3 regions of the Paraburkholderia sp. JPY465 genome follow, and region 1 is predicted to be linked to each of the others. Evidence: predicted binding sites of a transcription regulator. Region 1 holds the regulator's gene; each other region holds the start of a gene.
What was found. Region 1 encodes FNR, which switches genes on or off when oxygen is low (the NO sensors DNR and NnrR bind a similar motif). Its sites were predicted from a motif close to TTGATNNNNATCAA; they were not measured.
Positions count from the first base shown of each region.

Region 2: the regulator FNR is predicted to act here: its motif matches at 5,481-5,494, upstream of QFZ94_RS37380 (basic amino acid/polyamine antiporter).
Region 3: the regulator FNR is predicted to act here: its motif matches at 2,065-2,078, upstream of QFZ94_RS02780 (universal stress protein).

Region 1 is NZ_JBNDMT010000006.1:1,068,432-1,078,080, reverse strand. It holds gene QFZ94_RS38315 (hypothetical protein) at 1-89, opposite strand, end outside; gene phaZ (polyhydroxyalkanoate depolymerase) at 449-1,747, shown strand; gene QFZ94_RS38305 (hypothetical protein) at 1,801-2,115, opposite strand; gene phbB (acetoacetyl-CoA reductase) at 2,251-2,997, opposite strand; gene QFZ94_RS38295 (polyketide synthase) at 3,062-3,412, opposite strand; gene QFZ94_RS38290 (universal stress protein) at 3,612-4,451, shown strand; gene QFZ94_RS38285 (universal stress protein) at 4,475-4,942, shown strand; gene QFZ94_RS38280 (universal stress protein) at 5,028-5,489, opposite strand; gene QFZ94_RS38275 (response regulator) at 5,738-6,145, shown strand; gene fnr (fumarate/nitrate reduction transcriptional regulator Fnr) at 6,162-6,944, shown strand; gene QFZ94_RS38265 (PAS domain-containing sensor histidine kinase) at 7,067-8,167, shown strand; gene QFZ94_RS38260 (universal stress protein) at 8,201-8,671, opposite strand; gene QFZ94_RS38255 (universal stress protein) at 8,722-9,649, opposite strand, start outside.
Region 2 is NZ_JBNDMT010000006.1:871,368-881,016, forward strand. It holds gene QFZ94_RS37355 (MFS transporter) at 1-32, shown strand, start outside; gene QFZ94_RS37360 (GAF domain-containing protein) at 72-635, shown strand; gene QFZ94_RS37365 (MFS transporter) at 632-1,888, shown strand; gene QFZ94_RS37370 (RcnB family protein) at 1,987-2,322, opposite strand; gene arcA (arginine deiminase) at 2,616-3,875, opposite strand; gene QFZ94_RS37380 (basic amino acid/polyamine antiporter) at 3,926-5,347, opposite strand; gene QFZ94_RS37385 (ATP-binding protein) at 5,729-7,072, opposite strand; gene QFZ94_RS37390 (response regulator) at 7,069-7,809, opposite strand; gene QFZ94_RS37395 (hypothetical protein) at 7,817-7,939, opposite strand; gene QFZ94_RS37400 (GFA family protein) at 7,936-8,307, opposite strand; gene QFZ94_RS37405 (patatin-like phospholipase family protein) at 8,868-9,649, shown strand, end outside.
Region 3 is NZ_JBNDMT010000002.1:153,939-163,587, forward strand. It holds gene QFZ94_RS02775 (LysR family transcriptional regulator) at 46-1,008, shown strand; gene QFZ94_RS02780 (universal stress protein) at 1,034-1,996, opposite strand; gene QFZ94_RS02785 (hypothetical protein) at 2,520-3,440, shown strand; gene QFZ94_RS02790 (ferritin-like domain-containing protein) at 3,487-3,960, opposite strand; gene tkt (transketolase) at 3,997-6,078, opposite strand; gene QFZ94_RS02800 (cupin) at 6,345-6,890, opposite strand; gene QFZ94_RS02805 (hypothetical protein) at 6,943-7,119, opposite strand; gene QFZ94_RS02810 (hypothetical protein) at 7,188-7,514, opposite strand; gene QFZ94_RS02815 (hypothetical protein) at 7,710-7,946, shown strand; gene QFZ94_RS02820 (DUF6723 family protein) at 7,995-8,240, opposite strand; gene QFZ94_RS02825 (hypothetical protein) at 8,413-8,712, shown strand; gene QFZ94_RS02830 (MarC family protein) at 8,821-9,495, opposite strand.

The DNA of each region.
Region 1 (9,649 bases):
ATCGTCGCCTGAAATCCGCCTTCTTGCGCCTCCTCCGTATGGACACTCACGGACCAGCTTCCTTGCTGCGCGTTTGCTGATATGGTCATTGGATGCTCCTCGGTTTGTCGCGTGCGGCTGCCACCGTCAGCGTAAGGCCGTGCAACGCCAGTCTCGTTGATCCAGGTCAAGTGTCGACGCGAACCGTGAGTCACGCTCGACGCCGATCGCTCGCCCGATGCCTTCAGCTTCGCTTCAGATTCGCGCGAGCGCGTGAAAACCCTGCCGGGAAAACGCGCAACGACCCGTGCATGCGACATGCTACCGGCGCAGCGATGCACCGCGCGCGCATCGATTTCGCGCCCATCGCCCCGAGGTTTCGCGGTAAGCTTTTGCGACGTACCCGCGCCACGAGTTCGTGCCGGCGCGGCAACGCTGCCCTCATGATCGACGAACGCCGGGGTTCATCATGTGGTACGCCTTTATCGATGCACAACAACGCCTCGCTCGCGCGATGGTCGGGGGAGTTCTAACCGATTCGGGGTCGATGCAGAGCGCGCAAACGGGCTGGCTCAGCCCCAATCATGCGACCGACGCGTTCAGCCACTGGCTGCTGCGGTCCACCTGCGCTTTCGGGCGAACACCGCCATTCGCGATCCACTCGGTTGCCGTCGACGGTAGCCGCGTGAGCGTCGACGAAAGCGTCGTCGCCTCGTTGCCGCTCGGCGCGCTGCTCAGGTTCAAGCGCAACCTGCCCGCACCACTTACCCACACAGAACCACCCGTGCTGTTGTGCGCGCCACTCGCCGGACATCACTCGGTGATGCTGCGCGAGACCGTAGAGACACTGCTCGAACAACGTGACGTCTTCGTGACCGATTGGGCCGATGCGCGCGACGTACCGCTCGAGGCGGGCCCGCTATCGCTCGACGACTACGTGCAGGCGCTCGATAGCTTCATCGCCGCCGCCCGCGCGTTCGGGTCGCCGGTTCATGTGCTCGCGATCTGTCAGGCGAGCGTGCCCGTGCTCGGCGCCGCGGCGCTGCTCGCCATGGACGAGGCCGCCCCGCTTGCGAGCATCTCGCTGCTGGGTGGCCCGATCGATACGCGTTTGAACCCGACCGTCACCGACCGCTTCGCGAGTTCGCATACCCTCGAGTGGTTCCACGATCATGCGATCGATATCGTTCCACCGCCCTATCGCGGCGCGGGACGTCTCGTCTATCCGGGATTCATCCAGCAGGCCGCGATTTTTGCCGCGCATCCGGAGCGGCAGTTGCGGCTCGAAGCGGACTACTGGTCCCGATGGCTCGCCGGCGACATGCCCGGTGCGCAGCGGGCGCTGCGCTCGGCAAACGAGTATGCGGCCGTCCTCGATATGACGGAGTGCTACTTCCTCGACATGCTTCGCGTGGTGTTTCACGAACATCTGTTGCCGCGCGATCTGTGGTCGGTCGCCGGGCGCCGGGTGCGAATCGCCGCGCTGCGCGATACCCCGCTGTGCACGATCGAGGGCGACAGCGACGAGATCACCGGCGCGGGGCAAACCCATTGCGCGCATGCGCTGTGCGATACATCGCCGATGCGGACCGCGCGGCAGCTCACCATCGAGCAGTGCAATCACTACGATCTGTTCATCGGCCCGCGTTGGCGCGACGCGGTTTATCCGGGCCTCTGCGAATTCTGGCGCGATGTCGAACACGCCGCGTCGGAGGTTTGCCAGCCGCGCCGCGTGGCCAGAAGTTCGGCAAACCGCAGATCGGCTTGAGGTGGCCGCGAAAACGCCGGCAGTCCGCGCGTCGCGTCACGACGCAAGCTCGCTCAGTTCCCGCGCTCCGTGCCGATTGCGGCTTCGAGGGCCAGTTCCGCCACATCGAACGCGCGGCGGATCGCCGCTTTCGCGTCGTCGTCAGCGCAGTGCGCGATGGGCTTGAGTTCGCGCGCGGGCGTGACGAGATCGAGCCGCACGTCATACAGCGGACGCGACGACCCCGGACGCAACGCCTCGATGGCGAGATGGCAGTGCGACACGAGCGCGCCAAACCGCGCGAGACGCACCAGCTGCGCACCTGCTTCGGCTTCGAGCGGAGCGGCACCCGCGAAGCCAAGGTAGACGATCTGCATGTCAATGCCCATCTTCGCCTCCCGTTGCGATCATTGATCGGACCTGGTTCCGATACACGCAGGTCCAGGCGCTCGTTATGGGCTTATCTTGTTCTTACCCCAGAGGCGGTCATTGACGTGGGTCAAGCGCGGTGAAGGCGCTCGCCCTCAATGCATATGCATGCCCCCATTGATCGCAATATCGGCACCGGTGATAAAAGCCGCCTCGTCGGAGCACAGAAACGCGATCAGCGCAGCCACCTCGTCCGGACGTCCGAGCCGGCCGACCGGAATCTGCGGCAGGATCTTCGTGTCGAGAATCTCGCGCGGCACCGCTTCGACCATCGCGGTCGCGAGGTAACCGGGCGACACCGTGTTCACCGTGACGCCGTGCTTCGCGGTTTCGAGCGCAAGCGCCTTCGTAAATCCGTGCACGCCCGCTTTGGCCGACGAATAATTGGTTTGCCCGTAGGCGCCGCGCGAGCCGTTGACCGACCCCACGTTGACGATCCGGCCGTGGCGCCGCTCGAGCATGCCGGGCAACAGCGGCTTGGTCATATTGAACAGGCCATCGAGATCGGTGCGCAGCACGGCGTCCCAGTGCTCCTTGCTCATCTTCGCGAAGCTCGTGTCTTGCGTGATGCCGGCGTTGTTGATCAGCACGTCGACCCTGCCCAGGTCGGTCAGCACGCGTTGCGCGCAGCGCGCGCAGGAATCGAAGTCGGCGATGTCGGCTTCGTATGCCTGAAAGTCGCGCCCCGTGTCGCGCTCGTGCTCCAGCCATGTCGGCACGTGATCGTTGTGCGTCGAGTGCGTCACCGCGACCGTCATACCCGCGTCATGAAGCGCCCGGCTGACCGCCGCGCCCAAACCGCCCATCCCGCCTGTCACCAATGCCACGCGATCCGTTCCCATCTGAACTCCTCCTTGCCGTGTCTGCCACTGACAGTGCGCGCGCCGGCTGTGCCGGCCCGCGCGGCTAAACGACGCCCGCGAACGGCAGCGCGTTCTGCGAGCCCCACCACCCCGCGCTCAGGCCGCCCGCGAGCGGCGCGACGCCCGGCGCGATGCCGCACGCCGCCAGCCACCACGCATACCAGGCAGAGCAAGCGCGGTTGGCCTCGTCGAACCAGTCGGCCTCGTGCTGCACGGCGAAGGCGATCGACTTGCTCCAGTCGGCGAAGCTCCACTGCGCGTACTCGCGCGCCGCGCGCTGCACGGTCTGATACGCCGACGCGTAATCGAACCAGCCTTCGGGCTGTACGAATGCCGTCGAGGTCCGGGGTAAAGCGCAGCGCCCGAGCGGCGCGTCGAATCCGGAAGCCATCATCGCTGCCCTCCAGAGCACAGCATAGGATTGCCAGGCGCGGTTGCAAACCGTCGATCGCGTCTGCCGCCGTATCGAGCGCGCGACGACCCGCGCTTGATCTGCGTCAATCGCCCCGGCCGCCGGGCTCATAGACTCCATTTGACAGCGGGCGCAAGCCCGCTTGCGCCCGTTTCCCACGTTCTGTCACGGAGCTTTGGCGATGAGCTACAAAAGCATTCTCGTTCACCTCGATACGAGCGTTCGTGCACATCCGCGCCTCGAGATCGCATTGCAGCTCGCGCACCGCTTTCATGCGACGCTGACCGGCCTGTATTCGACGTACGTGCCGCCGCGGCACGCGTTCTTCGTGATGGCCGGCACCGCCGACTACTACGCGGAGCACGAGCGCCTGCGTCACGAGCGTGCCAGCGCGCTGGAGCGGCTGTTCCGCGCGGAACTCGCGCGCGCGAACGTCGACGGCCACTGGATCGCCGCGAACGGCTACGCGAACGACGTCGTGCCGCCCTATGCGCGGGTCGCCGATCTCGTCGTGCTCGGCCAGACCGACCCGGCCGACCCCGAGGCGTTCGTCGCCGAACAGTTCGTCGAGCACATCGTGCTGTCGGCCGGGCGCCCGGTGTTGCTGGTGCCGTCGAGCGGCACCTTCGCGGCGCCGGGCCGCCACGCGCTGATCGCGTGGGACGGCAGCCGCGAAGCGACCCGCGCGATCCACGACGCGCTGCCGTTCCTCGCGCATGCGGCAAAAGTGACGCTGCTGACGGTGCATTCGTCCGCCGATCGTCCGCCGCAGGGCATGGCTGCGGGCGACGACATCGCCCTCACCGTCGCGCGTCACGGCGTGAAGATCGACGTGCGCGAGCTGAGCGTCGCGGACCGCACGCCGGTCGGCGACGCGCTGCTGTCGCAGGCGGCCGACCTCGGCTGCGACCTGATCGTGATGGGCGCCTACGCACATTCGCGCCTGCACGAAGTCGTGCTGGGCGGCGCGACTCGCACGATGCTCGAGTCGATGACCGTGCCGGTGCTGTTGTCGCACTGAAGTGCGCGCTTAAGGAGTCAGCCATGTTTCAGCGCCTACTCGTCGCGCTCGACGGCAGCGCCACCGCCTCGGGTGCGTTCGACGCCGCGCTGACGCTCGCCGCCGAATCGGGCGCCGAGCTGATGCCGCTGTACGTGATCGATGTGCCCGTGATCGCTTACAACGCGCCCGGCTTCGACCCATCCACGATCGAGGACGCGTTCATCGACGAAGGCAAGCGCATCGCGGCCGACGAGCAGAGCCGGATGAGCGCACGCGGGGTCAAGGGCACGGCCCGGACCGTCGAAGTGGCGATCACCGGAGAAGACATCGCCCATCGCATCGTCGAAACGGCGCGCGAATGGCACGCCGACGCGATCGTGATGGGCACGCATGGCCGTCGCGGGTTTCAACGGCTGATGCTCGGCAGCGTCGCCGAGCGCGTGCTGCGCCGCGCCTGTTGCCCGGTGCTGATGATTCCCGCCCAGGCGAGCAGCGCGGCGCGCGCTTAGCCAGCCCCGGCGAGCGCCGACAGCGGACTCACCTGAGCGAATCCACCTGAGCCGCTAGAAACCGGCTGCTGCGCGGCGCGGCGCTTCAGGGCCGCGGGTGGCCTTGTTCGTCATGCCGCACGATCAGCACCGGTATGTCGGTCGCCCGTACCAGCGACTCCGCGACGCTGCCGAGCAGAAAGCGCTGCACGCCATGGCGGCCATGCGTGCCCATCACGATCAGATCGGCCTGGATTTCGTCGGCGACGCGCGCGAGTACCGCCGACACGTTTTCGGCGTAAGCGTCGATCACCCGCACGCCGCCCGGCACCTGCGCCTCGCGCAACAGCTCGCGCGGCCCATCGAGCGCGCGGCTGGCGAAATCTTGCGCCGCGCTCGCCGGCTCCGGCTCGAAAGCCACGTCGGCATTGTTCGACCACTTGCCGTGCCCCACCACGCAGCAGGCTTCGAGCGTGGCGCCCGTCAGCTTCGCGAGCTTCAGCGCCTCGGCGAAGGCGCGCTGCGCGCTGGGACTGTCGTCGAGTGCAACCAGAATTCGTGCATACATGTCGGACTCCCTCTGAAAGCGCTGGCATGACCCGAAGTGGCGCCGTCGCGCGTTTGCACCGACAGTGTGAAGCGCGCGCCGCCACGCGGCTTGACGCAGGTCAACGGGCCGCCGGTCGGCGTCGCCGCCGCTGGACGACATCGCCAGCAAGCCACTAGGAATATTCCTACAACCACTGCCTGAACTCCTAGCACCGCTTAAAGCGCCGCCGATATATTTCCAAGGTTAGGTCGCCAATACTGGTCGGTATGGACAGCCCCCCGTCAGCCACCTTATCGAGAGTTTTTCTCGTCGACGATGCGACCGAGGTCCGGCGCCGGCTTGCTTGCCTGATCGCGCTGATTCCCGGCATCGAAATCGCCGGCGAGTCCGCGGGCGTCGAGCACGCGTTCGACGACATCGTCGCGAGTCGCGCCGATGTCGCGGTGCTGGACCCGTGTTTCTCGGGCAAGACCGACCTGCTGCTGCTCGCTGCGCTGTCGCGGGCGCGGCCGTCCATCGTCAGCATCGTGCTGACCAATCATGACGCGACGGCGTTTCGCCGCGCGTGCGAAGCGGCGGGCGCCGACTTCTTCTTCGACAAGACCTCGGAGTTCGAGCTCGCCTGCCGCGCCATCGAAGCGATTGCCTATGCGCGCCGTGCGCATCGGGTCTGACCGCCAGGAGCCGATCATGCAAGTTGCCGCAGTCCGTGAACCCCGCCACGACGCGCCTCGCACCTCGCACGTCGTACCGATCCACGTCGCGCCCAGCACCGCGGCGGCACGCCACGCCGTCACGCGCTGCTCCACCTGCGCGATGCGCGCGATCTGCATGCCGCCCGAGCTGACGCCGGACGAACTGAGCCGGCTCGACGTGTTGATCTGCTCGACGCGCTCGATCAAACGCGGCGACGCGCTGTATCGCGCGGGCGACGAGTTTCAAAGCATCTACGCGATACGCGCCGGCTCATTCAAAACCGTGGTCATGCATCGCGACGGCCGCGAGCACGTGACCGGCTTCCAGATTGCGGGCGACTCGCTTGGCCTCGACGGCATCGGCGAGGGCAAGCAGAACTGCGATGCGATCGCGCTCGAAGATAGCGTCGTGTGCATCATTCCGTTCGCGCAGCTAGAGGCGATCTGTCGCGAGATCAAACCGATGCAGCATCACATCTATCAGATGATGAGCGGCGAGATCGTGCGCGAATCGAGCCAGATGATGCTGCTGGGCACGATGACCGCCGAGCAGCGCGTCGCGACGTTCCTGCTGAATCTGTCGAAGCGCTTCAAGGCGCGCGGCTTTTCGGCCGCGGAGTTTCATCTGCGCATGACGCGCGAGGAAATCGGCTGCTTTCTGGGCATGAAGCTCGAAACGGTGAGCCGGATGTTCTCGAAGTTCCAGCGCGAACGCCTCGTCAAGGCGAACGGCAAAACGATCCGCATCGAAGACCCGGAACGACTGGCTCGGGTTTGAGCGTCGGCGCGGCGCTCGCCTCACGTTCGTTCGCGGGACATGCCGGGTGGAACCGGCGCTCCTGAACTGATATAACTCAGTGCGTTGCGGTACGCGACCTTGCGTGGCCGCCCGGAGGAGCGATGGGTCTATCGAGCGGCGAGTCTTCCTGCTTCACCAGTGTTGCGTCCGGGTCGGACGTGTCCGTCGAGGATCGCTATTTCATGTTGGTCGAAGCGGTACAGGACTACGCGATCTTCATGCTCGACCCCGCCGGCCGCGTAACCAGCTGGAATCCCGGCGCACAGCGCATCAAGGGCTACACGCCCGAAGAAATCATCGGCCAGCATTTCTCGAAGTTCTATACCCCGGAAGACATCGCGGCCGGCAAGCCCGCTCGCGAACTGGAAACCGCCGCAGCCGTCGGCCGCGCCGAGGACGAAGGGTGGCGTGTGCGTCGCGACGGTTCGCGTTTCTGGGCCAACGTGGTCGTTTCCGCCGTGCACGATGCGTCGGGCGCGCTGCTCGGCTTCGCCAAGGTCACCCGCGATCTGACCGAGCGCATGCGTCTCGCGGAACTCGAACGCGCGAGTCAGGTATCCACTCACACGCAGATCGCCCGTGAAAACGAGCAGAAACGTATTGCACGCGAACTGCACGACGATCTCGGCCAACGGCTGACGGCGCTGAAAATGAGCGTCGCGCTGCTCGAAGCGAAGCTGAATCAGCAAGCCGACACCGAGCCGCTTGCGGCGCAAACGCATGAGCTGCAAAAGCAGATCGACTGGATGGCCGCTTCGCTGCGGCGCATCGCCGCCGATCTGCGCCCTCCGCTGCTCGACGACCTCGGACTCGCCGCCGCGCTCGACTGGTTGGCCGAAGACTTCACGAAACGCTACAACGTTCGCTCGAGCGTGCATCTCGAACCGGCCGAGCCGGTATGCGGCGAATTCGCGGCGACGGCGCTGTTTCGCATCGTTCAGGAGGCGTTGACGAACGTCGCGCGGCACGCCAAGGCGAGGCGCGTACGCATCGACATGATCTGCGCGGGCCCGACCGTATCGCTCGATATCGACGATGACGGCGTGGGTGTCGCGCTGGATCAGTCGCAGGGAACAACTTCATTCGGGCTGCTTGGCATTCGCGAACGGGTGCGGCAGTTGCGCGGCAACGTGTCGTTCACCAGCTCGCCCGGCCATGGTTTCAGGATCTCGATCCAGCTGCCAGCCGACGCGCTCGTGTAGTGCTCACACGCCGCCGCGCGCCGCTACCGGGGATTACTCCTCGGGCGCTTCCTCGCCGATCTGCTCGCGCATCAGCAACACCGGACAGGTCGAGAAACGCAGCACCCGCTCCGCCACGCTGCCGATCACGAGGCGCCGCACGCCGCGCCGCCCATGCGTGCCGAGCACGAGCAGATCGGCGTGGACCTGCTCGCCGTGGCGCAACACGATCGTGGCGACGTCGTCGGACAGGCTCTCAGACTCGATCATCGCGGGCCGGCAACGCACATCGGCGGCGGCGCAGGCCTGCTCGGCCTCCTCGAGCACCGAGTGGCCGTCCTGGCGCAATGCTTCGACTAGCGCGAGCGGGTCGTAATAGCCGGCATAGGAAAAGATCGGCGTCTTGTCGACTACATAAACCGGATGCACGACGGCCTTCGTCAACGCGGCGAGATTCACCGCTTCTTTCAGCGCGCGTTTCGAGAAAGTGCTGCCGTCTAGCGCGACGAGGATATGTTGGTACATGCCGATTCTCCACTGAGGTTGGATTTGTCAACGCGCGTGGCGCGCCCCTGCTACAGATAAAAAGGCCCGCCCGCACTGCCCGGATGCGGCTCCCGCCACTGGCCACGCAGCACCGCATCCGCCCGCAACGACGGCGCATCGCGCGGACACACGAGCACGGGACAAGCCGCGTCACGCAGCGTGCGCGACGTCACGTGTCCCGGCAATGGATGCGGCATGCCGCGCATGCCGTGCGAACCCATCACGATCAGGTCCGCGTGCCAGCGTTGCGCTTCGTCGAGAATCGCGGTCGACGCATCGCCGGAATCGTCGTTGAACTCGAGCAACGCGGTTTCCGCCGCGCGCCGGCTCTGTTCGAGCATCGCCGCACCGCGCCGCAATACATCGATTCGCTGCTGCAACACGACTTCGAACGGCAGCCATTCGCACCACGCAAAGCGGTCGTCGGCCGCGTAGACGACCTTGATGCACGAGTCGGGCGGCGCGACCGCGAGCGCGGTGCGCAGCGCGTCGAGCGCGGTGTCGCTGCCATCGATCGCGACCAGCACGCGGCTCACCACCGCGGCATCGCTCGCGTCGGTCGACCTCGCCGGCATATACAGCACCGGACGTCCGATCGACGCGACCAATTCCTCCGGATCGATACGGCCACCCCAGCGATGTTCGCGCGAATGCGCGGCCACCGCGACCAGATCCGCATCCCATTGCGCCGCCGTATGAGCGAGCGCTTCGGCCGCGCCCTGATGCAGCGCGGTCAGATCGACGATTTCGGCGTCGGTCGCCGCGACGACGCCGTGCAACGCGATCACCGCGTCGCGCAGCGCAGCCTGCGCACCGTGCAGCATCGCGCGATGCGTCTCGCACCAGTCCGGATAGCTGAGCATCAGCGTCGGATAAAGCGCGGCCGGATTGCAAACGATATTGACGAGACGAAAGCGCGCGTCCGCGGCGACGAACTGCTGGGCGACGCGCGTGGCG
Region 2 (9,649 bases), 200 kb from region 1:
GCCAGCTGAACTCCACCCGCATGCACGGCTGAACCGCACTGCGACTTTTCACATTTCCCGATCCAAACGCGATGCAAACGATGCAAGGCAACCTGACCGGATCAGCACCGCACGATACCCAGATGCTGGATATCGCGGACCTCGAACGCCTCGCGCTGGCGATGCGCGCGAAAGACCAACCGCTCGAGCTGTTCCGCGCGGTTCACGCCGTGGCGGCAAAGGCGATAGGCCTGAGCCTGATCACGATCATGTCCTACGACGCGCGGCGTCACGAGGTCGAACGGGTCTACACGAACATGCCGGACGTCTATCCACTGGGCGGCCGCAAGCGGAAGCAAGGCACCGCGTGGGCGCGGCAGATACTCCAGGAACTGAAGCCGTTTCGCGCCGCAACGTCGCAAGGCATTCGCGAGGCCTTCGACGATCATGCAGTGATGACAGGGATGGGCCTCGGCTCGATCCTGAACATCCCGATCGCCTATGACGGCGTGTGCATCGGTACGATGAACCTGACGCACGAGGAAGGCTGGTACACCGGCCGTCATGAAAGCATGGGCCTGCTGATCGGCGCCTTCCTTGCCCCCGCTCTCATCAAACACAGTACGCAATCCCCCGCTTGCGCCGCGCATTCATGAAAACACCATCCGATCTGCAACGCTATCGAGCCGTGCCCCATCCGGCCGTCTCGCAAGGCCGCTGGGTGCTGGTCTTCGTGCTCGGCTACCTCGCGCTGATCGCCGATGGCGCCGACGTGATGATGTACGGCCTGACCCTGTCGCGCATCAAGGACGACTTCGGGTTGACCAACGTCGAAGCGGGCGCGCTCGGTAGTCTGACCTTGCTCGGCATGGCGATCGGCGGCATTGCCGGCGGTTGGGCGAGCGATCGTCTGGGGCGCGTGCGCGTCATCGCTTGGGCGCTCGCGCTGTTCTCGCTCGGCGCGGGGATGCTCGGGTTCACGCACAGCTTCGTCGAATTCGCGGCGGTGCGCTTCATCAGTTCGCTCGGCATTGGCTGCATGGTGCTAGTCACCACCCTGGTCGCCGAATACGTGCCGACCGAGCGGCGCTCGCTGGTACTCGGTATGCTGCAAACCGGCATTTCGGCCGGCTATATCGTCGTGATCGCGCTCAGCAACTGGATCCTGCCGCAATACGGCTGGCGCACGCTGTACTACGTGTCGGCCGTGCCGGTGCTGCTCGCGTTCGCGATCAAGTTCGCGGTTCCCGAACCGGCCGCATGGCTCGCGAGCCGTGCCGCCGACCGTGCAAGCAAGACGCGGCTCGTCGACAATCGCTACGCGCAGATTTTCCGCGACCGCCAGGCACGCACGATGTTCATCCTGTGGACCTTCGCGTCGATCTTCGTGCTGTCCGGCTTTTACGGTCTGAACAACTGGCTGCCGACATATCTCGAGAAAGAACTGCACATCAAGTTCAGTTCGCTGACCGGCTATATGATCGGCACGTACGTGGTCGCCTTCATCGGTAAGATCTTCGCGGGCTGGCTCGGTGATCGCTGGAGCCGGCGCGGCGTGTACGTGCTCGGCTGCATCGGTGCGGCGCTGTTTCTGCCCGTGATCATTTTCTGGCACACGCGCGACAACATTTCCACGCTGATGCTTTTCTTCGGCTTTCTGTATGGCGTGCCGCTCGGCACGATCGGCACGTTCATGTCGGAGAGTTTCGCGACGTCGGTGCGCGGCACCGCGGTGGGCGGCTCGTATAACCTCGGGCGCTTCTGTTCGGGGGCGGCGCCGATCGTCATTGGTTTTATCGCGACGCAGTTCTCGATCGGACTCGGCTTTCTCGTGGTCGGCGCGGTGTTCTTTTTGAGCGGCGTGACCGCATTGTTCGTTCCTGACCGTCTATACGATACGCAGCAGTAAACCTATAGCGACCATGACGAGATCATGTCGTGCAAAGTAGTACCCAGGGGCCGGCGCTAGATCTGGTCGCCGGATTACCTGGGCACCACGATCAAGCATTACTCGTTTCCGGCGACGATGTTGGAAATGGTCCAGTTGTTCGTCGATACGAGCACATAATCGCCATTGACGCCCAGCCATTTATGGCCGCGCGGCGGCGCATTGAGGCCGTGTCCGCGCCAGTCGTCCATTATGAAATTGTAATTACGGTATTCGGTCGGCACACGTTGGCCTTTGTGCCAGTCACGATGCGGAATCGACGGCATCACCTGCTGACGGCCAGTACCGGCCATCTGGCCGCCCTCGTCTTGCGGCTGCGGTCCAGCCGCAATCGCGAACGCCGACACACCGGCAAACGACAACGCGACGAGTTGCGCAACAAAGCGATTATTCATGTTCGAACCTCCGTGCGGTGGAAGAAAGCTCCGGGCATTCACGTGATTGACGTGAAAAATAATCGTCCAGCTACTCGCAGATTCATTAATTCGAACTTCATTGCAGCGATCGCTGGTCTATCGAATGTAATCTTTGCAAATTGCGAGATGTCAAATTCGATATTTCAGGCCTGACCGTAAGTCGTTAAAAAGTATAGTAAAAGGAAGTTCGACTTCAAGCCGGACCGCCTGGCGACGGCACACGCGCGCGCGGCACTTCGCCACTCATCCGTCAGATCGGTCCGCCTGGCTGATCAATAGTCGACCGCATCGCGAATGATCGGGCAGGTCATGCAGTGACCGCCGCCTCGTCCACGGCCCAGTTCGGCACCGACGATCGTAATCACCTCGATGCCCTGCTTACGCAAAAGCGTGTTCGTGTACGTGTTGCGGTCGTATGCATAGACGACGCCCGGCGCCGCGCACACGAGGTTCGCACCGCTATCCCACTGCGTGCGCTCGCGCTGATAGTCGCTGCCGCCCGCCTCGACCACGCGTAAATGCTTCAGCCCCAACGCCTCGGCGACGACATCGGTGAACGGCTTGTTCTCCGCGTGCAATTCGACGCCGCTCGGATGGCTGCTCGGCCGATACGAATAGGTGCGCGTCTTCGCCATGAAGTCCGGGGCCACCAGCACGCAATCGCGATCGGCGAACGTGAACACGGTATCGAGGTGCATCGCCGCGCGAATCTTCGGCATCGCCGCGACGATCACGCGCTCGGCCGCGCCCTTCTTGAACAGCGTTGCCGCCAGTTGACTGATGGCCTGACGCGAGGTGCGCTCGCTCATGCCGATCAGCACGACGCCCTTGCCGATCGGCATCACGTCGCCGCCTTCCAGCGTGGCGAGACCGTGATCCTGGGTCGGATCGCCCCACCACACGTTGACCTTGCCGGCGAAGTCGGGGTGGAACTTGTAGATCGCCGTGGTCAGGATCGTCTCTTCGTGGCGGGCCGGCCAGTACAGCGCATTCAGCGTGACGCCGCCATAGATCCAGCAGGTCGTGTCGCGCGTGTACAGCGTGTTCGGCAACGGCGGCAGCAGATATTCGGTGCCGCCCGCCGCTTCCTTCGCAACCTCCAGCGCCTTGCCGCCGTGCGCTTCCGGGAAGTCGTGCGTGGATAGCCCGCCAATCAGCGTTTCGGCCAGCTTGCGATTGTCGAGCCCTTCCAGATAGCTTCTCAATTCATCGATAAAGCCGAGGCCGACCTGGTTCGGAACCACCTGGTTGTCCAGAATCCACTTCTTGCCTTCTTGCACTGCAACCGTTTCGGAGAGCAGATTGTGCATCTCCACCACTTCGACACCGCGGTCGCGCATCTTCGTGACGAAGTCGAAGTGGTCGCGCTTCGCGTTCTCGACCCACAGTACGTCGTCGAACAGCAGTTCATCGCAGTTGCTCGGGGTAAGACGCTGATGCGCGAGCCCCGGTGCGCAGACCATCACTTTGCGCAGCTGCCCGACTTCCGAGTAGACACCCAATTCACCCGCTTTCGCGTCCGTGTTCGCCATGATGACCTCCTGAATATCAGTGGTGACCCGCTCTGTTCAATCTGCTGTCGTTAGATTGTGATCCTTCCGGTTACGAGGGCGTAGACGCCGATGATCGCGCCAATGACGATGACGGTAAAGATGAACCAATCGGACGTGATGAAAACGTTCTTGCTCTGCTCTCGCCGCGCCCAAAGGTAGAGCGCTGTGCCGGGCGCGTACAGCACCGCGGCAAGCAGAATGAATTTCAGGCCGCCCGCGAAGATCATGAATGCGGTATAGATCACGGCGATTGCGGCCATGATCAGGTCGCGCCGGCGCTCGTCGGCGCGCAGGTCGTAACCGTCGCCGCGATTCGCGTTCATGCATCCGAACACCGCGACGAACAGGTACGGAATCAACGACATCGCGCTCGTCAGGTTCAACATCAGCGCGAATGCATCGCGCGAGAAGTACGTGCTGATGACGAGCAACTGCACCACGATGTTGGTCAACCACAATGCATTGGCCGGCGTCTTGTTGACGTTTTCCTTGCCGAAGATCGCGGGCATGTCTTCGGTCCTCGCCGCCGAGAACAACACTTCGGCGCAGATCAACGACCAGGCCAGATAAGCGCCGAGCACCGAAATCAGCAGACCTATGCTGACGAAGACCGCGCCCCAGTGACCGACCACCGCTTCGAGAACCGCAGCCATCGACGGCTGCCGCATCCCCGCGATGTCCGCGCGCTCGAGCACCGCGTAGGGCAGCATCGTCACGAGCACCATCAGAGAGGTGACGACGACGAAGCCGAGTATCGTCGAATGCCCGACGTCGGAGCGCTTCTTTGCATAGCGGGAATAAACGCTTGCCCCTTCGATGCCGATGAACACGAACACCGTGACCAGCATCGTGGCCCGCACCTGCTCGAAAATATTGCCTTCGAGACCGCCGCCGTAGAGGTTGGCCTGGAACAGGTCCATTCGAAAGCCGAACAACAGGATCAGGATGAACACCAGAATCGGGATGATCTTGGCGACCGTGACGATACTGTTGATGAAGGCCGCCTGCTGCACGCCCTTCAGGATCATGTAATGAAAAAGCCAGATGCCGATCGAAGCAACGACGATCGCGACGACCGTATTACCGTCGCCGAACACCGGAAAAAATGCGCCGAGTGTCGACTTGATCAGCACCCAGTAAGAAACATTGCCGATACAACTGCTGATCCAGTAGCCAAATGCGGAAAGAAAGCCCGGATAGTCGCCAAAGCCCGCTTTCGCATACGCAAACACGCCGGCGTCCAATTCGGGCTTTCGTTCGGCAAGCGTTTGAAATACGCGCGCCAGCATATACATGCCCGTGCCCGCAATCAGCCACGCAATCAGGGCGCCCAGCGGACCGGTGGCATCGGCGAATGTACGCGGTAGGGAAAATATTCCGGCTCCGACCATGCCGCCCACGACCATCCCGGTGAGTTGCATTTTTGACAGCTTTTGTGGAGTGGACGCCATTCGGATTCCTTTTTAGTGACCTTTTTAACAAGGATCTGTAATCAGATTCGAACGAAACGTGTCTCTCGGCCAATCTTGCTGTCGATCAGCCGCGTTACTCTGCAACCACCACACGAAAAGAATGGTCTGTCCGTTGACGTTTGTCAATTTATCGCCGCGAGCATCGATAAGTCGCATTGAATATCGATGATTTAACAATGATGCGACGTATCGCATCATCAACGCGGTTTTCTCAAATGATGGGGTATCGCTGAAGCGAGCTGAAAATATGGTCGCTCAGAACTACTGATAAGCAGCTGAGCGACAGCTCGAGATGACGCGCGAAAGTCATCGATGGTCCAAGCCTGACGATGATTTCGTAGTGGCGGGCTGTGGGTCCAACTATGACTCGCGCAACTTCCTCAACGTCAGCCGCGCTTCGAGACCGCCGCCAACCCGGTTGTGCAGCGTGAGCGTCGCGTCCATCGCGAGCGCGAGTTGCCGCGCGATCGCGAGCCCCAGCCCGGTGCCGCCCGTTTGACGATTGCGCGAACCTTCGAGTCGCACGAACGGCTCGAACACCGTCTCGAGCGACTCGGCCGGAATGCCGGGACCACGATCGAGCACCGACACGGTCGCCTCGCCATCGTGCAACGCGCCGATATCGATCTGCGCGGCGCCGGCGTACCTCAGCGCGTTATCGACCAGATTGCCGACGATGCGCTTCAACGCCTGTGGACGCAACGTCAGCGACTGGCCGAACTGGCCGTGCAGCGACACTTGCTGACCGGCGTCCACGTAATCGCAGACGAGGCTATCGAACAGCGCATCGGGATCGATGCGGCGCGGCACCTCGGTCGTGCCGTGCATCGTACGCGCATAAGTGACCCCTTCCTTGACCAGCGCCTCCATTTCCTTCAGATCCTGGCGCAGCTTCGCGGCCTCGCTGTCGTCGTCCATCGTGTCGACGCGTAGACGCATGCGCGTGATCGGCGTCTGCAGATCGTGCGAAATCGCCGCGAGAATCTGCATGCGCTCGGTCATGTACGTGGCGATCCGATCCTGCATCGCGTTGAACGCGCGCGCGGCGCGCGCCACTTCGGACGGACCGGCTTCGGGCAGACGCTCGGCCTTCAGGTCGGGGCCGAGCGTGTCGGCCGCGACTGCGAGCTGATTGAGCGGGCGCGTCGCGAGGCGCACCGCCAGCCAGCAGCAGGCGCCGAGCACGAGCAGCTGCAGCGTCAGCACGAGCGGCAGCCAGCGCGACAACGGAGCGCCGGACATCGGCCGCAGGTCGATGGTGAGCGGCGTGCCGTCGCTCAGTTTCAGGTGCACCTGCAGACGCTCGCGATCGCCGGGCACCGCGTTGACGGTCAACGGATAACGCGTGCCGATGCCGTCGCCGATCGATTGCGCGACGCGCGCCGACAGGCTTGCGTCGACCGGTGCGCCGGGAACGCCTGGGCCGAGCACGAACTCGTAGCTGCGCCGCGCAAGGCGCGGCAGCCACTGGGCGCGCTCGTCGGGCGGCAGATGGTCGAGCAGCGCGACCGAGCTCGCCACCTCGCGCTCGATGTAGCCCATCATGATGCCGGTCATCGTCTGGTCTCGCTCGGTCATCGTGAGCCAGAACGACAGCGCCTGCGCGAGCGCGAGCCCGACGAACAGAATCACCGCGAGCCGCGCGAACAGGGTGCGCGGCCAACGAGGCCAGCGCAGCGACGACGGTGATGCAGAAACGTTCATTGCGGATCTCCGATCGCAGTCACCGCCGCCGAAAACACGTAGCCCTCGCTGCGCAGCGTCTTGATGTAGCGCGGCTCGCGCGCGCCGTCGCGCAGGCGTTGGCGCAGGCGGCTCACCATTAGATCGATCGAGCGGTCGAACGGATCGGCCTGGCGTCCCTGGGTCAGGTTCAGCAGCTGGTCGCGCGTGAGCACGCGCTGCGGGTGATCGAGAAACACGCGCAACAGACGGTACTCCGCCCCGCTCAACGCCACTTCGGTGCCGTCCGCATCGAGCAGATGGCGCGCGGTCGTGTCGAGCCGCCAGTCGCCGAAGCACAGCATCGGCGCCGACTCCGTCACCTCCATGCCGGGCGGCAGCATGCGCGCGCGGCGCAGCACCGAGCGAATTCGCGCGAGCAGCTCGCGTGCGGCGAACGGTTTGGTCAGGTAATCGTCGGCGCCCATTTCGAGGCCGACGATCCGGTCCGCTTCCTCGCTGCGCGCCGTCAGCATCAGGATTGGCACCGTGCGGAACTTGCCCGCGCGCAGCTCGCGGCACAGCACGAGGCCGTCTTCGCCGGGCAGCATCAGGTCGAGCACGATCAGGTCGGGTGCGCCGTTCTCGAGCGCGGCGCGCATCTGGCGGCCATTGGCCGCGAGCGAGACGCGCACGCCGTTTTTCTCGAGGTAACCCGCGAGCAGTTCGCGGATTCCGCGATCGTCGTCGACGATCAATACGTGGTCGGAGGTTTCCATCGACGGATTATCTGCCGCGGCGTTTGAGTTGCACGCCGCTCGATTGGATCAATGAACACTGCAACGGATGCGCGAGCTCGGCCGCGAAGCCGCCCACGACGAACACCGCGATGGCAAACAGGCGTTTCATGCGTCCTCCAGCACGGAAAGACTCGCGCCGTCGGCCACGCTGGCTTCGAGCGCATAAGGGTCGACCCCGTCGAGGCAGCCGATATTGACGCGCCATTGCTGCGGGTCCTTGCGCGTCTGATGAAAAGGATAGATGCCGCAATGCTTGCAGAAGTAGTGTTTCGCGACCTTCGTGTTGAACTGGTACAGCGTCAGCGAATCCTCGCCGCTCAGAATCTTCAGTTGACTGGCGGGAAAGAGCGGCGTCATCAGCGCGCCCTTGCGGCGGCACAGGCTGCAGTTACAGCGGCCGGCCGGAACGATTTCGGTGCGAACTTCGAACTTGACGGCCCCGCAGTGACAAGACCCTTGCAGCAACTCGGCGCTCATGGTGATCTCCGTGATTTGACGATGCCTGCTTTATAGCCTGGTTCATCAGTCGAATTATGTCGTAATGTATCCGGTCGCCGAGACGATACATTACATTGCAATAAGCTATGGCAATTAGCGCAGGGCGAAACAACGAAGATTAAGCGCGTGAATTGGCATTCAAGCGGCATGCGCAAACGGATGACACGGGTTGCTTCCTTGCCGCCGCAATGTCGTGCTCGCCGGTGCAAAGATACGCCGCTTATCCATGATTATGTCAGCGGCGCGGCGGGGCGCGCCAGCCGGCTTGCTTACACGCTGTTTTTGACCTCGGCATGACCAACCGGCTCTCTATGTTCCGCTTGACTGGCCGGTATTGCCAGGCACAATCGCGCGAGGCCTTGAATACGCTTGACTTTTAATCAGTAGCCACTTCCAATACCAATGGTGCAGTGCGATGCTTCACCTCTGAAACACGCCTCACGTCATTCGGTAATTCAAAGCATTGGCCAGCAGTTCATTCGTCCGCCGCGCATGCGGCGTCAGCTCGAAATGGAGCACTCCTCATCACGGGAGTCGTCTTGGCTGCAAGAAAAAACCAACCCGCTCGCAGCGAACCCGCCCTTATCGATCTCGCATTGCAGGGTGGCGGTTCGCACGGTGCTTTTACATGGGGTGTCCTCGACCGTTTGCTCGAAGAGTCGTGGCTGCAGATCGAAGGGATATCGGGTACGTCGGCTGGCGCGATGAACGCCGCGGTGCTGGTGAGCGGCTATCAGGTGGGCGGCGCGGCCGGCGCGCGCGCCGCGCTCGAAGCGTTCTGGCGGCGAGTATTCGAAGCATCGGTGTACAGCCCGTTTCGCCGCAGCCCGTTCGACGTGTTGATGGGCCGCTGGACGCTCGACTACTCGCCGCTCTTCATCGCGATGGACCTCGCGGCGCGCGTGTTTTCTCCATACGACCTGAACCCGCGCGGCGTACATCCGCTGGCGAAGATTCTGCAGGACTCGATCGATTTCGAGCATCTGCGCGACGCGCCGATCAAGCTGTTCATCACTGCGACGCGCGTGCGCACGGGCCAGGCGCGCGTGTTTCGCAATGGCGACCTGACGCCCGACGTGCTGCTCGCCTCCGGCTGCCTGCCCACGCTGTTCCAGGCCGTGCAGATCGACGGTGAAGACTACTGGGACGGCGGCTACGCCGGGAATCCCACCATCACGCCGCTGGTGCGCGAATGCACGTCGAGCGATACGCTGCTGATCCAGGTCAATCCCGTCGAGCGGGATGAAACACCGCGCACCGCGCGCGACATCATCAGCCGCCTGAACGAAGTCGCCTTCAATGCGCCGCTGCTGAAAGAGCT
Region 3 (9,649 bases), on a different contig from region 1:
ATAAAATCCGTCAATTATGTGACATCGATAGGCATCATCCAAACCATGGATATTCGTCAGGTCGACCTGAATCTGTTGAAAGTGTTCGATGCGCTGCTGAAAAAGCGGCATGTGACGCAGGCGGGCGTGAGCATCGGGCTCAGCCAGCCGGCAATGAGCTATGCGCTATCGAAGCTGCGTGAGCTGTTCGAGGACCCGCTGTTCGTGCGCACGGGCCGGGGTATGGAGCCGACGCCGCGCGCGCAGGCGCTCGGCGATCCGGTTGCGCGGCTGCTGGATCTCGTGCAGACCGAAATCCTGCCGATGCCCGAATTCCGTCCGGCCGAGTCGTCGCGCAGCTTCGTGCTGTGTATGTCGGACATCGGCGAAATGGTGTTCCTGCCGCGCCTGCAGAACTTTCTCGACAAGACCGCGCCGCACGTGAGCATCAAGACGGTCGCGCTCAGCATGCCGGAGTTGGAAGAAGGTCTGGCGAGCGGCGACGTCGATCTCGCGATCGGCTACTTTCCGGGTTTGAACAGCGAGTCGCTGAAGCGCAAAGCGCTGTACCGGCATTCGTATGTGTGTATCGCGCGCGAAGATCATCCGGAAATCGGCGACACGTTGTCGCTCGATCAGTACCGCGCGGCCGCGCACGTGATGGTGCATCCCGAAGGCCGCGAGCAGGACGTGCTCGCTCGTACGCACGAACGCCTCGGGATTCGCATCAACGTGCGCTTCAGCGTGCCGCGTTTTATCGGCGTGCCGTTCGTCGTCGCCGGCTCGGACATGATTGCAGCGGTGCCTCAGGCGGTCGGGCGGCGCTTCGCGGAGTTCGTGAACGTCAAGCTGCTGCCGCTACCCTTCCCCGCGCCCAAGTACGACTTTTATCTGCACTGGCATCCGCGCTTTCATCACGAGCCGGCCAACCGCTGGATCCGCGATGCGATGAGCGAGCTGATCAAGGGGCCGATGCAGCACGAGCCGTTGCCGAATACGAAACGGACGCGCTTGAACGCGGCGCTGTAGCGCACGCCGTTACGGCGCTACGCGCTCACGATGCGGCAGTGGCGTCGCTCGCGTGGATCAGCAGAATTGGCGTTTGCGTGATTTGCAGGACCCGCCCAGCGACGCTGCCAAGTATCCAGCGTGTGATGCCGCGCCTGCCATGCGTACCCATCACGATCAGTTGCGCCTCCCAGCCGCCCGCCTCGCGCACGATCGCATGCGCAACGTCATCGTCGGTTCGGTTCGTCCTGACGAGCGCCGTCGAGACCCGCGCCGACACGCGCGCCAGAATCGGCTCCGCAGCGGCTATTGCCTCGTTGCCTTCGCCGACGAACGAGTCCTCGAGCGAATCGATGGGGATCCAATCGGAGAGTCGCACCGCGCGATCGATCACATAAACCGCTCGCAATTCGGTGCCGGACGTAGCGAACCGTATGCCGTACTGCAACGCGGACATCGACTGAGAACTTCCATCGACCGCGAACAGGATGCGTTCGGGCAGCTCGCTATGCGTCGTGCTGTAGCTCTGCGGAACGACCAGCATCGGACAGCGCAGACGTCTCGTCAGCCGTTCGGACACCGTACCCTCGGCCCAACGCTGCAAGCCTTGATGTTGACGCGCGCCCACCACCATCAGGTCGGCTCTCCATGTGTCGGCCGCATCGATCAGGGCATCCACGACGTCGTTACCCCGTTTCGCGAGGTCGATGACTTCTGAGTCGATACGTGCATCACACGCGGCTAGCGATCGTGTCGCTCGTTCGAGCGCCTCGACCGCATCGCGGAGCAATTCGTCGCGCGCCAGATCCAGCATGTGGCCGACGCGCCGGCCCGTCGGAAAAAGCGTATGGGGATTCTCGGCCACGCTCACGAGGCGGACGTCGCATCCGGCGGGAAGGAGGTTTCGCGCGTAGTCGAGCGCCTGTCGAGAGGCTTCCGATGAATCGACTGCGATCAACACTCTGCGCGGCAGCGTCGAGATGGCGTCGCGTGAATGGAGAGAATTCATGGTTGGCTCCGTACTCGCAGGTTTGCAGCGTTCCGATCACCATCCTACTGCCGAAGACTCGTGGTTGGTTGATCAGGATCAACGGCTGCGGGTCGATGGTCGATTAGGCGCGGCGTCGATTCCAGGCGGCCAGTTCCTGCAGATGCGACAGGGTTGGACCTGGCCACGAGGACGTTTCTGTCTGCGCGAGATCCCACACAACACACGTCATTTAGCCCGCTGAAATCCCCAATGCCGTCGACCTTGCATTCCGGTCCTGGCAAATTACCCTTCTAAAGCTAGCCGTTCGGGATTGAATGTACTGCTCTGAGGTGCGTTCCGACCACCCACGAGCACAGCTCGTCTGCTGTTATCTCTTCAGGAACTCCGACCATGCCCGACCGGCAAACAATCATCACGCAGCTCAAGGAGCTCGGCCGCGGCCAGCTCGAGAACTTCAATATGTCCGAGCCGCAGCGCAAGGCGAACGCGAAAACCGGTGCGTTGCCAGTCGCGGGCTACTCGCCCGACAATGGCTACTGTCATGGCGTTTGCGTGGACTGGATCCGGCGCGTGTTGCAGGGCGGCGCGGCCGCGCTTCGGCCCCAACCCGGAGAACAACGCCAAGGCAAGCTACGACTACCATACGCGGCGGCAGGGGCAGGCGAAGCGGCAGGGGTACGCCTGGGCCAGCTTCGACAAGATCAGCAACCACTACATCGATCTCGCGAATGTGCAGAAGCAGAGCAACAAGGCTGCCTACGATCAGGCCTACGACAAGTACGTCAATGACTATCAATTGATGTCTGACGTGTACCAGCAACTGATTAGCGATTACAACGACCACATGTACCTCGGTGAGGCACACCAGGTGCAGATCGGCTACGGCGCCAAGCTGCAGAAGATTTTTCCGCAGTTGAAAACACCGCCGGCGGTGCTCACAGTGCTTCAGCTCGATCAGCTTTCGGAGAGGGTCCTGGAGAGACACAATGCACTGGAGGCACCGGTGCAGGCAACAGCGCCGTCACTCTCGGACACTCACAAGAGTAGCTTCGCCGCCTTCACGAAAAACATCGACGCGAAATTTCCGAAGAAAAGGAAGTTCGGCGGCATCGCGCTGCTGCAGAAGAGCCCGATGAAGCAGTATGGTTCACTGCTAGCGGCGATCGAGGATGTGACGAACCCCGCGCCGACGGACTTGTCGATCGGCCGCGCAATGACGCTCGGGTTCGGCATGCAGAATGGCAACGAAGACTCTGGACACGCAGTCGCCCTCTACTGGCATCCGGGTGACTTCTTCATCCTGCTGGACCCGAACTACGGCATGTTCATCTACGAACGGCTCGCCGGCGCGAAGTCGGTCGGCTCGGCGCTGAGTTACCTGTTCGGCACCGCTTACCCGGAGCCCGGCGTAGTGGTGACGAATGGCGTCGACTACGAGATCTACGCGAAACGCGACGCCTGAGCGGCCCCTCTGCGATGCCCCGCTCATCGCACAGGGCCGTCCACGATCAAGCCCGGGGCGCTTGCCGTTCCTCCGACGTCATCATTTCCCCCGGGCGGCGCAGCATCTTGTCGACCTCGCCCGCGTGCATCTCTTCTACGTGGATCATCTGACGGGCGAACTCCTCGAGTGCCACCGAGCGGTCTTCCACCAGCGCCAGCAGGTCGCGATACAACTGCAACGCGACATTCTCGGCTTGCAACGACTCGCGAAGGATCGAAGCGATATCGAAGGTATGCGAGTCGAGCAGAGGACCGATCGCCAGCGACGGATAGGCGCCCAGCGTGGTGATCCATTCGCCCGCCTGCTGCGCGTGCAGCAACGATTCATCCGCCTGAGCGCGCAACCACTCCCTGATCGGGATACGTCCGAATCCGAAAACAAGGAACGAATAGTGCGTATATCGGACGACGCCGGCCAACTCGGATTCGAGAATCCGGTTCAGCACCGCAACCACGTCCTCCTTATTGATCTCGGCCATTTGAACTCTCCTTTCACTCAAACCGTCGCCGCACGCTCAAGCACCCTTCCCCTTCTTCACCCGCTCGATCTGCTGCTTCGCCGCCTGATACACCGCATCAGGCGTGAAACCGAACTTCTTCTTCAGATCCGCAATCGGCGCCGACGCGCCGAACGTATGCATGACGACCTGCGCGCCGAGCCGCCCCGTATACCGATCCCAACCGAGCGACGCAGCCTGCTCGACCGCGACGCGCGCCTCGACGTCCGCCGGCAGCACCGACTCCTGATACGCGCCGTCCTGGCGCTCGAAGATGTCCCACGACGGCATCGACACGACGCGCGCCGCGATGCCCTCGCTCTTCAGCTTCTCGTACACGTCGGCGCAGATCGACAGCTCGCTGCCGGTCGCCATCAGGATCACCTCGGGCTTCTTGCCATCGGGCGCATCGGCAAGCACGTACGCGCCGCGCTTGACGCCGCTCGCTGACGCATAGCGGCTGCGGTCGAGCGTCGGCAGCGGCTGGCGCGACACGACGATGCACGCCGGCCGATGCGGCTGCGTCAGCGCGACCCGCCATGCTTCGGCCGCTTCGTTCGCATCGCCGGGACGCAGCACCGTGAGGCCGGGCACGCCGCGCAACGATGCGAGCTGCTCGATCGGCTGATGCGTCGGACCGTCTTCGCCGACGCCGATCGAATCGTGCGTGAACACATAGATGGCCGGCACTTCCATGATCGCGGACAGGCGGATCGGCGGCTTCATGTAGTCGCTGAAGATCAGGAACGTCGAGCCGTACGCGCGCAGATTCGAAAGCGCAAGCCCGTTGACCACCGCGCCCATCACATGTTCGCGAATGCCGAAGTGCAGATTGCGGCCGCCATAGCTATCCGCCTGGAAGCTGCCGGCGCCTTCGAATTTCAGGTTGGTTTTCGTCGACGGCGACAGGTCCGCCGCGCCGCCGATCATCCACGGCACGCGCGCGGCAATCGCATTGAGCACCTTGCCCGACGATTCGCGCGTCGCGATGCCCTTCGGGTCCGCGTCGAAGCTCGGGATGTCGTTGTCCCAGCCCTGCGGCAATTCGTGCGCCTGCATCTGCGCGAATTCGCGCGCGAGATCCGCGTACTGCTTCTTGTAGCTGTCGAACTTCGCCTGCCATTGTTCGCGCGCCGCCTTGCCGCGCGCGCCGATGCCTTGCGCGAAACGTTCGTGCACGCCCTCGGGCACGTAGAAGAACTTGTCCTCGGGCCAGCCGTAGAACTTCTTGGCCAGCGCGACTTCGTCGACCCCGAGCGCTTCGCCGTGCGCGGACGCGGTGTCCTGCTTGTGCGGCGCGCCCCAGCCGATGATGCTGTGGACCACGATCAAAGTCGGCCGGTCTGTCACGCTCTTCGCCTCGATCAGCGCCTTTTCGAACGCGGCGGTGTCGTTCGCGTCGCCGACGTTCAGTGTGTGCCAGTTATAGCCGTGAAAGCGGCTCGCTACGTCGTCGCTGTACGCGAGGTCGGTATGGCCTTCGATCGTCACGCGGTTGCTGTCGTAAATCCAGATCAGGTTCGACAGCTTCAGATGCCCCGCCAGCGAGGCCGCCTCGTGCGAGATGCCTTCCATCATGTCGCCGTCGCCGCACAGCGCGTACACGCGGTAATCGAACAGCGGCGCGTCCGCGCGGTTGAAGTGGTTCTCGTACCAGCGCGCGGCCATCGCCATGCCGACGCTATTGCCGAGCCCCTGGCCAAGCGGTCCCGTGGTGGTCTCGACGCCGGTTGTCATCCGGTACTCGGGGTGGCCCGGCGTATTGCTGTCGATCTGGCGGAAATGCTGGATGTCGTCGAGCGACACGGCCGGCGCGCCGGTCGGCTTGCCGTGCTCGTCGACGGCTTTCACGTTGGCCAGATGCAGCAGCGAATACAGCAGCATCGATGCATGCCCGACCGACAGCACGAAGCGGTCGCGATTCGGCCACAGCGGCTCGTCAGGGTCGTAACGCAGATGGTGTTGCCACAGGTGATAGGCGATCGGCGCGAGCGCCATCGGCGTGCCGGGGTGGCCGGAATTGGCCTTCTGCACGGCGTCCATCGACAGCGTGCGGATCGTGTTGATGCACAACTGGTCGAGGGAGGGATCGTTTTGCATGGGACGCTCCTTGTTCGGCAATTCGGGAGACGGCCGACGCACACCGCTGAGCGCGCGGACGGATCGGCGCATCGTGTCGACATGGAAAACGCGCGCGTCCGGGCGTGTCCCCAGGGACGCGAAGCCGCACGTGGAACCGCACACGTGCCGAAGTTACTGCCGAAAGCGCGCGGGAAAATCGCGGCGAAGCCCACAGATGATGCGCCTAACCGCGCAACTCTGCACGCCACCCCGCAACAGACCGGCTGCTTCGCGAACGACGAAGTTCACGCCGCCTGCAGCCAAAGCTCGACCACCGGACCATGCTTGCCGTCGATCGGATCGAGCGGCGGAAACGGCAGCGCCAGCATGTCGGTGAGTTCCTGCGGCGTCAGCGCTTCGCGGCGGATGTCCCACTGCTGCCCCAACGGATAGCCCGCCACCACCTGAAAATGCGGCTCGAACGATTGCAGACAATGACCGGTGCCAGCCGGCAGCAGCAGCACGTCGCCCGCATGCAGCCTCACCACCCGTCCGCCCGGTCCGCCGACGATCACTTCGGCGCTCGCGTCGGTCACGCCGAGCACCTCGTGCGCGGTCGCGTGAAAGTGATGGAAGTCGAAGATGCTGTTGCGCCACTGCGCGGGCCATGCATTGCGCTCGAACAGGATTTCGAACGCGGCGGGCAGATTGCCGCTGCCGGGCGACAGCGCGCGCCGGTACAGCACGACCGGCAGCTTGCTGTTGTTCGGCACCCAGTCGTGCGGTTCCAGCATGAAAGCTTCGTATTCGGTCTGCGCGGCGTCGAAGCCGTGCTTTGACTCGTTGAACATGTTTGCTCCTGGCTTGTGATGCGGTTGCCGCGAACCGGCGGTCCAGCGTCGGCTAGCCGCCGCCGATCCCCTGCAGCACCTTGCCCGTGCCGCCGCACACGGTGCAGCGAGCACCGTCGACCTTGCCGGTGCCGTGGCAGGCGCGGCAAATGTCTTCGCCCGCGCCTGGTGTGTTGGGCGGCGCTTCGTCGCCGGGGTTCATCGATTCGGTTGAATTGTCCGGTTGCATGCGCTTTCTCCGGTTGAAGGTTGAAGGATTGGATGCTCGGGCTGGCTCGCAACGCACCGCGTCATTGCTCAACCCGGCTGCTTGCGATGCGATTCGCGCCCGCCGCCGCCCGGCGGTTCGGCGTGCTCGCCGGTGCCGAGCGGCACTTCGGCGCCGTGCCGCGGGCTCTCGCTCGAGCGTGGCGGATTGGTCGCTTTATCCACGCCGGTCTGCACGACCGGTTCGATGCCGAGCGGACTCGGCTCGACGTAGTGGGTGCCGCTCGGTTTGTTGCGGGCCTTGACTTCGTCGGACACCGCGGGCGCGGCGCGCTGATCTGGCCGCGCGGACTGCTCGCCGCCTGGTGTCGCGCCCGGCTGCTGGGTGTCGGTGTTGGTCGATTGGGGATCTGGCATCACGCCCTCCTCGTGGGTTCTGCCGTCGATTCGCGTTGTGACGCGGCATCTCGAACGGGCACCTGGTTAATGCAGCAACATTCGAGCCTTGCCGCCGAAGTCCGAGTGCAGCGCGACAGGCACGGCCATTGCGATTTCGATGGCGGTAGCGCGGCACGTTCGCTTTGTAAAAAGTAGAACCCAAAGGAGAACCCCATGAGCATCACGACTATTCGCGTATCCGACACCGAGGTGCAAGTCGAGCGCACGCTGTACACGTTCGCGCAAAAGAGCGACGCCGATGCGTTCCAGAACTGCCTCGTCGAGGGTCCGGTCGACACCTGCTATCGCGATCATCCGCCGCTGTCGACGCGCCCCACCGTGCCCGACGAACATCCGGACGATCCCGCGCGTGGCAGCACGATTTCGCCGTCGCTCGGCGGGATGCCTTGATCGCGTCTGCGCGTGTTGCGGGACAAGCACCACACCGGCTGCGCGCGCTCAGCCTTCGGGTGCGGCGCGATCGGCCGCGACGATCTCGCGGCCATACGCAATCGCGGCGCGGCGAGCTTCGTCGGCGGTCGCATAGGGGCCGATCTGCGGTGCGCCGTCGAACGGAAACAGAATTCGCCTGTCCGCTTTCCTCACGACCCTCAGTCCACCTATGTATCGGCCGTCGCCTGTTCCGTGATAGCTGGCGAAAATCTCGAACTCGTCGTCAGCAACGTCGGCCTTGTGTCGCGCCATGTGCGTTCCTCTGCCTGTGTTTTGCGGGGGGATGTCCGATGCGAGCCGGGCGCGCGCGGTCATCGCGATGCGGCGTGTGCGAAGTTTCAGCAAGTGGTGTTCCACATAACGGCACCCGTCGCCATGCGGCACGAGCATTGCGCGTCTGAACGAAGACTTTGTGGAGACCCTGATGGATTTACCTGACACGAGCCGGCAAGCGCCCCGTGCAATCGGGACATTCGACCTGGACGCACGACCCCTGACGCGGATTTCGATGCAGTCGCCGCATCTGCATCTGCATGTGCCGACGCCGCCCGAGGTCGACCCCGAGATCCCGCCTAAGACGCCGCCGCCGAACATCGACCCCGATCCGGTCCCGGACGACCCGCTCGGCGACCCCCACGAACCACCGGAAGGCGACCCGCCCGCGGCACCGCCGCCGTTGCACGCATGGCGCCGGCGTCTGCACGGAGATCGAAGCTTGCCATGAGCGCGCCCGACCTGGACGACAACCTCACTGTCTATCGGCGCGCGACACAGAGCGGGACCACCGAATGGTGGCGCGTGACGATGCGAAGAATCTTCGCGCGACGCGGCGTTACGGGGTGGCCGCCCGCATCGTCGCGATCGGAGTCAGGAATTCGGACACGCCGGTCAGGATGATCTGCACGCCGATGCACAGCAGCAGGAACGCCGACACCCGCAATGCGACCTTGGTGCCCTCGACGCCGAGATAGCGCGCCAACACGGTCGCGCGGCTATAGATCAGATAGACGCAGACGGCCACCGCGAACGTGATCGCGACCGACGCGATGCCCGAGATCACGAACGCCGACAGCTTGTGCGTGCGATTCGCGGACAGCGCGATCGCGGTCGCGATCGAGCCGGGCCCAGTGGTCAGCGGCACGGTGAGCGGAAAGAACGCACGGGCCTTCGCGGTCTCGGCATCGACGCGCTTGACGTCCGTCTGCTCGGCCGGCGTGTCCGGTGCATTGAGCATCTGCCAGCCGCCCACGGCGAGCGCGAGCCCCCCGCCGATGCGCAACGCCTCCATCGAAATACCGAAGAAATGCAGGATCGGCGTGCCGATGAAGAACGCCACCAGCAGCACGCAGGCGGCGTTGATCGCGACCTTGCGGGCAAGCGCGTCGCGCTCGTCGAGCGTCAACGATGCGGTCCGATCCAAAAAAACGAACGCGCCTCCGAACGGATTGATGATGCTGATCATGCCAATGAAACCGAACATAATGTCCGAGATCAGACTTTCGACCATGTGCTTGTCCGTGTGTCTACGTGTGCCTGCATGTTCTCGCGCGGGTTCGCGCCTGGGCGCGGCGCCGGTCATGAATCCAGCCCGCCTCGCGCGGTCCGGAAAATGCTGCAATGCTCGCAGATCCTATCGCGGCGCGCCAGTCGCCCCAGTAAAA